One region of the Qipengyuania oceanensis genome, then DNA from elsewhere that is predicted to be linked to it. Evidence: predicted binding sites of a transcription regulator. Region 1 holds the regulator's gene; each other region holds the start of a gene.

Region 1 (3,396 bases):
GGCGCTGGAGAAGGGCATGGTCGTCTCCGACATCCGGCTGCTCGAGAAGCGCGGTGGCAAGTCGGGCGACTGGCGCGCATCGTGACAGGCACGCAGCCGCCGATCCCGCTCGACGAAGCGTTGGACCGGCTGCTGCGCGGCATCGAGCCCCTTGCAAGCGAACACCTCGATACAGAGCAGGCAATCGGCCGGTATCTCGGCGAAGACCTGGTGGCCCTACGCACCCAGCCCGCGACGGACCTGTCGGCGATGGACGGCTATGCCCTGCATGCAGATGACGACCGGGGCCCCTGGCAGGTTGTCGGCGAAAGCGCCGCCGGACACCCGTTCCGCGGGAGCTTCGGTCGGGGCGAGGCAATCCGCATCTCTACCGGCGCACACATGCCGGAAGGCGACATGGCGGTGCTGCTCCAGGAAAACTGCACGCGCACCGGCGAGGTCATCGCGCTCAACGGCGAAGGCGAGCCGACAGCGCGCCATATCCGGCGTGCCGGTTACGATTTTTCCAAGGGGCAAGTCTTGCTTCCTGCCGGAACACGCATCGATGCCAACCAGATGGCGCTCGCATTGGGATCGGGCCACGCAAGGCTGTGCGTTCACCGGCTTCCTTCCCTCGCGGTAATCGACAGCGGCGACGAGTTGGCACCGTCTCCCGAAGATTGTCCCGCGCACCGGATTCCGGCGACCAACGGCGCCATGCTGGAAGCGCTGGCGCGCGCCCCTGCTGGCCGGATCGAACGCCTGGGACCGGTGGCCGATACGATGGAGGCTTTGCTGGCCGCGCTCGACAATGCAGGCGCTTGCGACGTGATCGTCACCACGGGCGGTGCCTCGGTGGGCGATCACGACCTCGTGCGCCCGGCGCTCGAACGATGGGGCGCGCGCATCGATTTCTGGCGGGTTGCCATGAAGCCGGGCAAGCCCCTGATGGTCGGGCGCAAAGGAAGTCAGGTCATCCTCGGGCTGCCGGGCAATCCCGCCTCCGCCTACGTCACGGCGTTCCTGTTTCTGCTCCCGCTCTTGCGGAAGCTGGCAGGCTGCCTGAGACCGGGGCCGCAGGCCATCTCGTTACCGACGGCGCTCGATCTTGCGCCGGGTCATGCCCGAAGGGAGTTTCTCCGCGCCACCGTAGCCGAAGGGAAGGTCCATCCGGTCCTTGAACAAGATTCCGCTGGCTTGCTGGCCTTGGCGACCGCGACCGCCCTCATCGATCGACCGCCGAACGCACCCGAGACGAAAGCGGGAACATATGTTCCGGTGTACCTGCTCGAAAATGGCGGGATTGCTTGACTTCACCTATTTGGTTGCCTAATTGTTCCGCATTCGTTCGCATTCGCGAGTCGAAGGAACAGATGGCTATCACGGAGCCCGGCCCATGCTGACGGCAAAACAGCACGAATTGATCCGCTTCATCCAGCAGTGTCTCGAAGAGACGGGCATCTCGCCCAGCTTCGAGGAAATGAAGGAAGCGCTGGACCTCAAGAGCAAGTCGGGCGTCCACCGCCTCATCTCGGCGCTGGAAGAGCGCGGCTTCATCCGCCGCCTGCCGAACCGGGCACGGGCTCTCGAAGTGCTCAAGCAGCCGGAGGATGCGATTTCTACCGCCCCGCGCGCTCGCGCAGCGAACGACATGGTGGCAGCCGCGACCAAGCCGACCGCGTCGCGCCAGTCCGAAGCGGCGAACGATGTCATCGAGATACCGCTGCACGGCCGCATTGCCGCCGGTGCCCCGATCGAGGCGCTTGAAGGTCAGAACTCGCTGCCGGTCCCTGCCGCCCTGCTCGGTCCGGGCGAGCATTATGCGCTCGAAGTCTCGGGCGATTCGATGATCGAAGCGGGTATCTTCGACGGCGATTTTGCATTGGTCCGCCGCACGGACAGTGCTCGCGATGGGGAAATCGTGGTCGCACTGGTCAACAATGAGGAAGCGACGCTGAAGTACCTGCGCCGCGAGAACGGTCGCGTCCGCCTCGATCCGGCAAACGCCAGCTACGATCCGCAGATCTACGATGCCGGGCAAGTGCAGGTCCAGGGCAAGCTCGCCGGGCTCCTGCGCCGATACCACTAATTTCGTGACGCGGGGCGCGTGGAGCTTATGGCTCCTCGTCCCGCCACCACCCGTGTTCGCCTTGGTGATCGGCTACCCGGTTGATCCTTTTCCGCTCCAGAAACAGGGCGAGGCCACCTGTCTGCCGCATCATCCGCGCATCGGCCTTCAGCCAGCGCGGGCGACAGCTTCGCGGCAACCAGCGATCGGCGACCACGATATCGATTTCGCTGCAGGCGGCTGCAAGTGCGCGCTCCTCGATCCTGTCGTGGCTCCGTGCCATCAGTAGCGTCCATCTCCTGCCGCCACGATCGAGCATAAGGGTGCAGAAATCGCGAGAGCAGCGCGCCGCCGGCCAGTCTGCAAGGGCAATCGGTTCGCCATTCATTCCTGCCATTTCGAGCAGATTGTCCTTCGCATAATCGGATCGCCCTTCGCGCAGGACAAGCAGCCTGTCCCCCTCGCCCGCGATTCCCACATGGCGCGCGTCACTAGAGATCAAAACATCCGGCGTCGGCGTTACCGCGAGAAGCAGGGTCGCAACGGCAGCCGGCGCCAGGCCAAGCAGGCGCGCTCGCCCACGCCACAAGCCCAGCCACAGTCCGCCTGCGAGGAACAGGAAGTAAGTAAATCCGCCGATCTGCGGGAACAGCTTGATCGCACCTGGCTGCGCTGCGGTGAAATGCGCGATCCCGACCAGCAGCTCCAGCGAATGCTGCGTCAGCCACCATGCCGGTGCGCCAAGGCCCGCCAGATCGAGCAACAGGCCGAGCGCGATCAGCGGCATGGTCACGAATGTTACCAGCGGTATTGCCACGACATTCGCGAACGCGCCGTAGACCCCGCCACGATGAAAGTGGAAAAGAACGATCGGCATCAGTGCGAATTCGATGACGAGCCCCGTGGCGAGCAACATCGTGCCACGCCGCCCGATCCGGGCCTGCCAACTCTCCTCGCGCGGAGCGAGGAATCGCCGCACCGGCCCCGCATTGTGGAGCGCGACGATGGCCAACACCGCGGTGAAGCTCATCTGGAAGCTCGGCCCGACCAGCGATTCCGGCCAGACGAACAGCACGAAAGCCGCCGCGACGGCAACCATGCGGATGCTCAGCGGCTCCCGTCCCATCGCCAGCGCGAGCAGCACCAGCACCGCTCCGATGCAGCTGCGGACGGTCGGAACCTCGCTGCCGGTCAGGATCGTATATCCGATGCCGAACAAAGCGCCGATGGCCGCAGCAACGACCGGCAGGCGGACCCGCAACGCGAGCCACGGCCAGAGCGCGAGAAGTTTCAAAGAGAGGAAGTAGCCTGCCGCGATCACCGCGCTGACATGCAGGCCGCTGATCGAG
Region 2 (3,396 bases), 380 kb from region 1:
GACCGGCATCACCGCAGACCTGCCCGCATCCGCGCTTATCGTCCTGTGCGTGCTGATGTTCGTCGGCAGGGTGGGAACCATCACGGTAGCTACCGCGCTGGCTCTGGGCGAGCGCAAGCGCCTTTACCGCTATCCCGAGGAGGATCCGATTGTCGGCTGAGAAACGCAAACCCGTTCTGGTAATCGGCCTGGGCCGCTTCGGTGGCGCCGTCGCCCTGACGCTGGAGCGGATGGGGCACGAGGTGCTGGCAGCCGATCTCGACCCGCGGCTGGTGGAGGAATTCGCCGGCGAAGTCACCAAGGCGGTGGAGGCCGATTGCACCGATGTCGCCGTCCTGCGCCAGCTGGGCGTCGCCGATTTTGAGGCGGCGGTCGTCGCCATCGGCACGGATATCGAGGCGAGCGTGCTGGCCGTCCTCGCACTGGCGGACGTGGGACTGACGAACATCTGGGCGAAAGCGGTCAACGAGAACCACGCGCGCATCCTCGAGCGGATCGGGGCCGCCCACGTCGTATTCCCCGAACAGCGCATGGGCGAACGGGTCGCTCGCTTGCTCAACGAGCGACTTCTCGATTTCATCGCGTTCGGCGACGAATTCGCGATCGCGCGGCTGCGCGCTCCCGAGCCGATCGTGGGTCTGCCCCTGATGACCAGCGAATGTCGCAGGAAATACAAGGTCACGGTGGTCGGCGTAAAACGCAAGGGCGAGGATTTCATCCACGCCGTGCCGGATACGCTGGTCTTCCCAGACGACGAACTGGTGGTCAGCGGACGCATCCCGGACATCGAGGAATTCTCGGCGATTTGATCGCCGCGGCGCGCTAGACCCGCCCGCCCTTCCACACGACCCTGCCGATGATCGCGATCTCGTCGAACGCGACCTCGACCGGAGGGTACGCCAGGTTCTGGCTCAGCAAAGTAAGCCTGCCCGGCCCCGACGATGCAAGCCGCTTGACCATCAGCGTGTCGCCCATGCGAACGACGTGTACCCCGTCGCGAAACGGGCGCGGCGTGCGATCCACCAGGATTTCGTCCCCGTCGCGCAGCAGCGGTTCCATCGAATCGCCCTCCACCGTGATCGCCGACAACTGCGCGCCCTCCAGCCCCTGTTCGCGCAGCCAGCGGCGCGAGAAGCGGAACGCGTCGAACGCCTCCTCGCGCTCGGCAAGCGCACCCGGGCCTGCCGACGCGCCGAGCGGCAGGCGCCCCACGTCGACCCATTCGGGCGCTGCATCTGCCGGAACATAGGAATTTCCCTCAGGCGCACCCAGTTCACGCTCGTCCACGCCGAAGAACTGCGCCAGCATCCGCCGGTCGCGTTCCTCCAGCCTGCGCGGCGAGCCCTTGCGAATGAATTGCTGGAGATAGGCCGCATTGCGCCCGAGCATGGCAGATAGCGAGGCCAGGCTCGCGCCATTTTCCTGCGACAATTCAAGCAATCGCTGTCGTTCGGGCTCGTTCTGCCAAACCTGTGCCGTCATGCGCCTTCTCCTTCGCCCGGCATGGCCGACGGCGAGTTTATCTCAACCCTCCGGATAAATACCGGGTTTCCCGAGAATATTCCTATACCATAGGATTTTTCCTAGACAAGTAGGATTTGGACTGGAACGAATCAGGAACACAACGTCGCACAGACATTCGATTCGTCCAACTGGGGAGCGCCAAATGCTGATCCGATCCGTCGAGAAATTCCTTCGTACCTATGACATGCCCGCGACCAAATTCGGGCGTCTGGCCGCGCACGATCCGCGGTTCGTCCTCGATCTAAGGATGGGGCGCATTCCGCGCCAGCAGACCGAGGCCCGGATCGTCGCTTTCATGGCCGGCTTCGAAGCCGCCGGTCAGCACAAGCGGGTGAGCGCAAATGTCGGTTGAGGCACACATCGGGCGCGCACCGCGCATTCGCAGAACCGCTGCCGACCGGCTGCGCGAAGCAGTGCTGGCGCTTGCCCAGCATCGGGGACAGTTGATCGAACACCACGAAAAGCCGTGGGCCAGCATCACCTTTGCTGGTGCGCGGCATACGCTCTCGCTGCTGTTCATGGGCGACGACGCAGTGGCAGCGGGCGAGGAACTGCTCGCCGCCCTGCCCGATCACGAGTTCGCGATCCCGGGCCAGCTGGTCGCGGATGCGAACGTCATCTCTGTCGAGCACCGGCTGCTGCCGACCCCGCGCATGGCGATTACCTGCGAGCTGTTGCTGTTAGAGGATGCCTAGCCGTCAGTAGCCGAGCGCAAGGTCCATCTGCGGGCTGAGCGGTTCGCCGGTGCGATACCGCTCGAGGTTTTCGAGGAAACGGTCGGCGCTGCGCTGGAACATCTTGGTCTGCGCCCGTCCCGACAGATGCATGGTGACCTGCGCGTTGTGCAGGTCCCACAGCGGGTGATCTGCGGGCAAGGGTTCCGGGTCGGTAACGTCGAGCAGCGCCGCTTCGATCCGGTCTTCCTTCAGCGCATCGACGAGAGCGCCCTGGTCGATCACGTCGCCGCGCGCGATGTTCACGATCACGGCATTGGGCCGCATGGCGGCGAGTTCAGCCGCGCCGATCATCCCGACCGTTTCCGGCGTCGAGGGGACTGCGAGCACGATCCAGTCGAAATCGCCGAGGCGACCACGCCATTCGGTCGGCTTCAGCGAATCGCCTTCGCCCGAGCGGCGCACCGGCATCACGCTCATGTCGAAGGCTTCGAGCCGGGTTTTGACGAGCGAACCGATCGCTCCGAGGCCGAGCAACAGCACCCGCTCGCCCGCCAGTTCGCGCTTGCCCGGGCTATCGGTCAACCATTCCTTGCGGTCCATCGCGCGCACGACCTCGCGATAGCCCTTGGCATGGGCAAGCATCAGCATGACGGTATATTCGGCGATGGTGAGCGCGTTGATGCCGACCCCGTTGGTCACCGTGACGCCGCGTTCGGCGAGCAGGTCGAGCGGCATGAAATCGAGTCCTGCGTAGATGGAGTTCATCCACTTGAGGTTCGTCGCGGCCTTCGCCGTGTCGATCATCGCCTGCTTGTCGTTCATGTCGAACCAGCCGATCTCGGCTTCCGACGCGACTTGCTGCGCTTCCTCGGCCGTCATGAACCAGCGCGGTTCCACCCATTCGGGCAGGCGCGGCTCTATCAGCGGCCGGATCATGCCCGACAGCGCCGCAACCGTTTTCGTATCGCTCATAATTTCCACTCCCAGCCCAGCGGATCGCCGTCCATGACTTCAACGCCCTTTGCACCGAGTTCGGCGCGGATGGCATCGGATGTCGCGAAGTCCTTCGCCATGCGCGCCTCCTTGCGGCGGATCAGCGCGGCCTCGATCTCCGCCTCGGTGATTTCCACGCCCGCGGGGCGAATACGCAATTCCTCACGCGGAACGATCGCAATGCCGAGCGGCCACAACATGG
Region 3 (3,396 bases), 250 kb from region 1:
AGGGGGCTGGCATGAAGCTTCGCGCACGATCGCTGTCGGTGGAGCGGCGCGGGAAAGCGATCCTCGGACCGCTCGATCTCGAACTGGAAGCGGGCACGATCACCGCGATCTGCGGCCCCAACGGCGCAGGCAAATCGACGCTGCTCACAATGCTTGCCGGATTGGAGAAGCCCTCCGGCGGTGCTGTCGCGCTCGATGATCGACCGCTGGCAGCGCTGCACCCGCGCGAGCGCGCACGAGCGATCGGCTATTTGCCGCAGGACGGGGGCGTCGCTTGGGACGTGTCGGTCCGCAATGTCGTCGCGCTCGGTCGGTTGCCATATCGCGATGCGACGCCACAGAGCATCGACGCGGCGCTCGCAGCGCTGGACCTCCTGGACTTCGCGGATCGACCCGTCTCGAGCCTGTCGGGCGGTGAAAGAGCGCGCGCACTCCTCGCGAGGGTGCTTGCCGGCGAGCCGCGCTGGATACTCGCCGACGAGCCGCTGGCTGCGCTGGACCTCGCGCACCAGCTCGCCTTGCTCGACGTGCTGAGACGGCAGTCGCGAGACGGGACCGGCGTGGTGCTGGTCGTCCATGATCTCGCCGTCGCGATGAACCACGCCGATCGCGTCGTGGTGCTCGACAAGGGCAGGGTGGCTGCGGATGGCGCACCGCAAAGCGCGCTCTCGGCCGAGATTATCCGCGAGGTGTGGGGCGTCGAGACATCGTGGCAAGGAAAAGAGGGCGCGAAGGCCCTCTCCTTTTAGTAGATTACGTTTGTAAAGACGATCAGGTGCGGGTGACCTCCGATTGCGACCTCGGGTTATCGTAACTGGCTTCCATGAAGATCTTCTCCCGCCGGTCGCTGCGATATTCGAGACCCTTCAGCTTCTGGCCCGCCGCGTTGTGATAAGCGAGTTCTTCCGCGATCGCTTCGTAGTCGCCGACCTCGATGGCACGGTTCAGTTTAGGGCTTTCTTCGGGAGAAAGATTACCCGCACCGACGTTGAAGACGAGATCGACCAGCGCGTCGAATTCGTGCTGGTAGAGAGGCAGATCGCCGACTAGCTGCACCACCGCATCCTCGGCGATGCGCAGGTCCTGTTCCAGGAGGAGCGCCATGCGACCTTGCGATATCCTGTCGCCCACCTTCAGATTGTCCTTCGGGATCACCAGGTGCCCCACGCCGACTGTCAGATATCCGACGGGGTCCGCGTAGACCGTATGATGCATCCCTTCTTCCTCGATCAGCGCCATCTTCATCTGATCGCTTACGAGAATCTGTGAAGCGGGCACACGCACCTGGGTCGGATCCTGGAATTGGGCAGAGGCCATTGCCGCCGATGGCATGTAGAAAGCGCCCGTACCGACGGCCGCCGTGTTCAGCGTAATGGCACTCGCTCCCAAGGCGACGGCCATCTTCTTGCGCTTGGTTTTCGACCGCAGACCCTTCTCGATCCGCATCTGTCGCAGATCCTGCCGGATTGCCCGTTTTCGCTTTATACGCCCGAGCAGGTCATTGCCGGGTTTGGCCGGGGTTGTCTGACGCGCCATCGCCTTCGGCACGCTCTGCGCCCTTCGGCTGGACTGGATCGTCCGGATGGGGTGGCCGTACGGCTTGCTGTCGCGCGGGGCCATCAGTTGAGAGGAAGGATACGTGCTGACCACGTATCCAGCAGCCTCACGCTGCCGTATCTCTCCGTCCCGAGCCCCCGCATGGTCAGTGTTTTCGGCATCATCTTGCCGGTGCTTCGTCGTTTTTTCCTGTCGTTCATCGATATCGGTCCACCATTTCTTTATTGCTTGGGGCGGCACAAAACATGCGCGCCATTCAGTTGATCAACGGTTGGATCAGGCAGAACGGTCCTCGGCTCAGCCCGCAACCTGCACGGTTCGGGCGTGAACGATGCGCTGCGAACGCCGGCGACCATGTTGTAAACCCGCTGGCTGCCCCCACATCGGCGGCTCGTCGGGGATGCGCCTGTCGCTCCCCTTGACAGTCAAGAACATTAGCGGAACACCGTAGCCCATGGCACTCACGAAGATCAGCGTCAAAGGCGCGCGCGAACATAATCTCAAAGGCATCGACATCGATCTGCCGCGCGACAGCCTGATCGTGATCACGGGGCTGTCCGGGTCGGGCAAGTCGAGCCTGGCTTTCGACACGATCTATGCCGAGGGGCAGCGGCGCTACGTGGAGTCGCTGAGCGCGTACGCGCGGCAGTTCCTCGAGATGATGCAGAAGCCCGATGTCGAGCATATCGACGGCCTGTCTCCGGCCATCTCCATCGAGCAAAAGACCACCAGCCGCAATCCGCGCTCGACCGTGGCGACGGTCACCGAAATCTACGATTACATGCGCCTTCTGTGGGCACGGGTGGGCGTGCCTTATTCGCCGGCCACCGGCCTGCCGATCGAGGCCCAGACTGTCTCCAACATGGTCGACCGGGTGATGGAACTGCCCGAAGGCACGCGGCTGTACCTGCTCGCCCCCGTGGTCCGCGGACGCAAGGGCGAATACCGCAAGGAACTGGCCGAGTGGCAGAAGGCGGGCTTCACCCGCGTGCGGATCGACGGCGAGATGTACGGCATCGAGGAAGCACCCGCGCTCGACAAGAAATTCAAGCACGATATCGAGGTCGTGGTCGACCGGATCGCCGTGAAGGACGGTATCCAGACGCGCCTGGCCGACAGTTTCGAAACCGCGCTCAAGCTGGCCGAGGGGCTTGCCTTCGTCGATCTCGCCGATGGCGTGGTGCCGGGGCGCGAGAGCGAAGCCGAAGGTGGCGGCGCGATGAAGGGTGCGGGTCTGCCTGCTAACCGCATCGTCTTTTCCGAGAAGTTCGCCTGCCCGGTGTCCGGTTTCACGATCGAGGAGATCGAGCCGCGGCTGTTTTCCTTCAATGCGCCGCAGGGGGCATGCCCGACCTGTGACGGTATCGGCGAGAAGCAGCTGTTCGACTCGCAGCTGGTCGTGCCGAACGAGGCGCTCAGCCTCAAGAAGGGCGCGGTGGTGCCGTGGGCCAAGTCCAACCCGCCGTCGCCTTATTACATGCAGGTGCTCGCCAGCCTGGCGAAGGAGTTCGAATTTAGTCTCGAGACGCCGTGGGAGGATTTCGACCAGGAGATCCGCGACATCATTCTCCATGGCACGCGGGGCCGCGCGATCCCGCTCACCTTCAAGGACGGGCGCAAGCAATACACGGTCAAGAAGCCGTTCGAGGGCGTGATCGGCAATCTGAACCGCCGGCTGCTGCAGACCGAGAGCGCGTGGATGCGCGAGGAGCTGTCGAAGTTCCAGACCGCGCAGCCGTGCGAAACCTGCAACGGCAAGCGCCTCAACGAGAAGGCGCTGGCGGTAAAGGTCGGGCCGGGCGACAAGGCGACCGACATCGCCACGCCGACCAAGATGAG
Region 4 (3,396 bases), 890 kb from region 1:
CGACATCTGGGAGGAATAGCGACTATGGCCCTTGTACCCGACGTTGCCTCGAGCACCGATTCACGGCCGATCGAAGATGACGGTGCCGGCATCCAGGCGCCCGGCCTCAACTACTTCGTCTTCGGCCTGTTCTTCATCTTCGGCGGCATCACTTCGCTCAACGACGTGATCATTCCAAAGCTGAAGGAACTCTTCACGCTCAATTACACGCAGGCGATGCTGGTGCAGTTCTGCTTCTTCGCCGCCTATCTGATCGTCGGCATTCCCGGTGCCAAGCTCGTGAAGAAGCTGGGCTACATGCGCGGTGCGGTGGCTGGCCTGCTCACGATGATGGTCGGCTGCCTGCTGTTCATTCCGGCGAGCCAGACGGCGACTTACGAGATCTTCCTGTTCGCGCTCTTCATCCTCGCCAGCGGCGTGGTGATCGTGCAGGTGGTGGCGAATCCGCTGATCTCGCTGCTCGGTCCGCAGAAGACGGCGCATAGCCGGCTGACCTTCGCGCAGGCCTTCAATTCGCTCGGCACGACGGTCTTCCCGTGGGTCGGCGCAATCGTCATTCTCGGCAGTCTCGCCGCAGTCAGCGCGGACCAGCTTTCCGGCGCGGAACTGCAGGCCTATCGCCAGGCGGAAAGCGAGGCGATCTGGCAGGGCTATCTCGGCGTTGCCGCGCTGATCGCGGTCGTCGCCCTCGCGGTGTGGCTGTTCCGCAATCGCCTGCCGCACGATTCCAAGATGATGGGTGAGAACGAATTCGTTTCCAACGGCCGCTATCTGGTCGGCCTGGCGATCATCGTGGCGGGCGCGCTGCTTGCCATCTACGTCAACGCATGGATCGGCGTACTGCTGATCATCGCCGCCCCCTTCGCCTGGCTCTACAACAACGACTTGCTGCGTCGCAGCCGCTTCAGCTTCGGTGCGCTGTGCATCTTCCTCTATGTCGGGGCGGAGGTATCGATCGGCTCGATCATGATCAATTACCTCGCCCAGGACCGGGTGCTGGGCGAGTTGATCGCCACGCGCATGCCCGGCGCGAACATGGAAAGCGCGGTCGGCTGGATGATCAGCCTGTACTGGGGCGCGGCCATGGTCGGCCGGTTCATCGGCTCGTATTTTCTGCGGATCTTCTCGCCGGGCAAGATCCTCGCTTTCAATGCGATCGGCGCGATCGTGCTGATCGTCCTCAGCACCCAGACCGGCGGCTACGTTGCGGCCTACAGCCTCTTGGCCGTGGGGCTGATGAACTCGATCATGTTCCCGACCATCTTCTCGCTCGCTTGCGAGAAGCTGGGTCCGCGGGCAGCTGACGGGTCGGGCATCATCAACGTCGCCATCTTCGGCGGCGCGGTCGTGCCGTTGCTGTACGGCGTGCTGGCCGACGGCACGGGCAGCCTTGCCCTGGCGATGGTCCTGCCGATCGCCTGCTACGCCATCATCGCCGGTTTCGGGATGTTCGCCCGCAGACCTGCCTGATCTTTCGACCTGCCATCTCTCTCCGGCAGATCGCGAGGCCCGGATGCAGCCAGCGTCCGGGCCTTTTGCGTGCCCGGAAACCGCTTGGGACGAATCCCGTTGCAGTCGGAGAACGAACGGAACATAATAGGAACACTGATTCTCCCATGACCCATGTACCGTGCCTGATTCCGACCGCCTCGTCCTCCTGCTCCTCCCTCTTGCCGGAGACGATCGTCGCTCCGCGCCCGATGCTGCAGGAGATTTTTGCAGCACCCGGCGATGCTTCCGCCACCGGGCTGGCGCTCGCGCAGCTGCCGGGCGGGGAGGGCGGCTCTGCGCCGCTGTTCTGGGTGCAGGAAGCGCGCGCGGCGGGCGAGGCGGGGCGCGTCTTCGCCCACGGCCTTCCGCCCCGCCTGCGGCGACCGGTTCTGCATGTCTTCGTGCGCAAGGCGCGCGACGTGCTGTGGGCAATGGAGGAAGGGCTCAAATGCGCCTCGCTCGGCGCGGTGATCGGCGAATTGCACGGCAATCCGCAGGCGCTCGACTTCACCGCATCGCGGCGGCTGGCGGTCGCGGCGGAACGCCATGGCGTGCCCGCTTTCCTGGTGCGGACCGGCGGCCATGCGGAGCTGAGCGGCGCGCGGCGGCGCTGGCGGGTCGAAAGCCGCCCATCGCTGCCGCATCCCTACGACCCGAAGGCACCGGGCGCGCCTGCCTGGTCGCTCGATCTGTTCCGCGCGCGCGACATGCGGCCCGGCATCTGGGATGTCGGCTATGACCCGGCGGCGCATCGTCTCGATCTGGTTTCCGCAACTGGTGATGGAGCGATGGCGGAACGCCCATCCCGCTACGGATGACGCGATCCCGCTCGCGCTGGCGGAGGAAGGGCCGCACGGCCAGGTGATCGCGGCGGTCAATGCCGCGGCGCGCCACGGCGGCGCTCGTCGGGGCCAGCGGATGACCGATGCCCGCGCGATCCTGCCGACGCTCGCCATTGCGCCCGCCGATCCGGCGGGCGATGCCGCCGCGCTTGCCGCCATGGGGCGCTGGGCCCAGCGGTGGAGCCCGTGGACCGCGGTGGACGGCGCCGACGGCCTGCTGCTCGATACCGGCGGTGCGGCGCATCTCTTCGGCGGAGAGGCGGCGATGCTGGCCGGGATGGCACGTGCTTTCGGCGCTCTCGGCCACACCAGCCGGATCGCGCTTGCCCCCACGATCGGCGCGGCCTGGGCGCTGGCGCATTACGGCGGCAAGGAACAGGTGGTGATCGCCGAGGATGACCTGGCGGCCGCGCTCGCCCCGCTGCCCATCGCCAGCCTCAGGATCGATGCCGACGCGGTGCTGCTGCTGAGGCGGCTGGGGATCAAGACCGTCGGCGCGCTGCGGGGCATCCCGACCGAGGCGCTCGGCCGCCGGTTCCGCAAGCACCGCCGCGCCATCGCCAACCCCTTGCGGCGGTTGCAGCAGGCCTATGGCGATGTCGAGGAAGTCGTCGCCCCGCTCGCGCCGCACAAGGTCTATCGCGCCAGCGCCCGCGTGCTCGAGCCGATCCGCCACGTCGCGGTGCTCGAGCCGGTCGTCGCCGACCTCGCGGCGGATCTCGCGCAGCAACTGGAGGAAGCGCATCTGGGCCTGCGCCGTGCGCGGTTCGAGGCGTTCCGGATCGACGGGCACATCGCGCAGCTGGAGGTGGAAACCGCTGCGCCGGTGCGCGCCCCTGCGCATGTCGTGCGGCTGTTTTCCGAAAAGCTCGACGGGCTCGATGCAGGCTTCGGCTTCGATGCCTTTGCACTCACCGCGCTGTGGCACGAGCAGATGGACGCCTTGCAGAAGGGGCTGGAGGAGGACGAGGCGCCCGGCATTTCCTTCGCCCACCTGATCGACCGGCTGCGGGTGCGGCTGGGAGCGGGCAATGTGCGCCTCGCCGCGCCGTGTGCCAGCCAC

The links. The regulator LexA, encoded in region 1, represses DNA repair genes until DNA is damaged. The targets are predictions, from matches to a motif close to GTTCCNCNCTTGTTCT.
Region 2: a site for LexA is predicted at 1,606-1,621, ahead of GRI48_RS03845 (S24 family peptidase). Genes of this name have one in related genera too.
Region 3: a site for LexA is predicted at 1,986-2,001, ahead of uvrA (excinuclease ABC subunit UvrA). Genes of this name have one in related genera too.
Region 4: a site for LexA is predicted at 1,589-1,604, ahead of GRI48_RS06190 (ImuA family protein). Genes of this name have one in related genera too.

Annotation. Positions count from the first base shown of each region.
Region 1 covers NZ_WTYN01000001.1:393,712-397,107, forward strand. The annotation lists gene moaC (cyclic pyranopterin monophosphate synthase MoaC) at 1-85, shown strand, start outside; gene GRI48_RS01935 (molybdopterin-binding protein) at 82-1,290, shown strand; gene lexA (transcriptional repressor LexA) at 1,376-2,068, shown strand; gene GRI48_RS01945 (ComEC/Rec2 family competence protein) at 2,094-3,396, opposite strand, start outside.
Region 2 covers NZ_WTYN01000001.1:772,179-775,574, forward strand. The annotation lists gene GRI48_RS03835 (TrkH family potassium uptake protein) at 1-160, shown strand, start outside; gene GRI48_RS03840 (potassium channel family protein) at 150-809, shown strand; gene GRI48_RS03845 (S24 family peptidase) at 823-1,482, opposite strand; gene GRI48_RS03850 (hypothetical protein) at 1,667-1,876, shown strand; gene GRI48_RS03855 (hypothetical protein) at 1,866-2,219, shown strand; gene GRI48_RS03860 (D-2-hydroxyacid dehydrogenase) at 2,223-3,173, opposite strand; gene cysS (cysteine--tRNA ligase) at 3,170-3,396, opposite strand, start outside.
Region 3 covers NZ_WTYN01000001.1:642,487-645,882, reverse strand. The annotation lists gene GRI48_RS03150 (FecCD family ABC transporter permease) at 1-15, shown strand, start outside; gene GRI48_RS03145 (ABC transporter ATP-binding protein) at 12-749, shown strand; gene GRI48_RS14480 (lysozyme) at 772-1,797, opposite strand; gene uvrA (excinuclease ABC subunit UvrA) at 2,012-3,396, shown strand, end outside.
Region 4 covers NZ_WTYN01000001.1:1,282,872-1,286,267, reverse strand. The annotation lists gene GRI48_RS06195 (sugar MFS transporter) at 25-1,470, shown strand; gene GRI48_RS06190 (ImuA family protein) at 1,617-2,309, shown strand; gene GRI48_RS06185 (Y-family DNA polymerase) at 2,227-3,396, shown strand, end outside.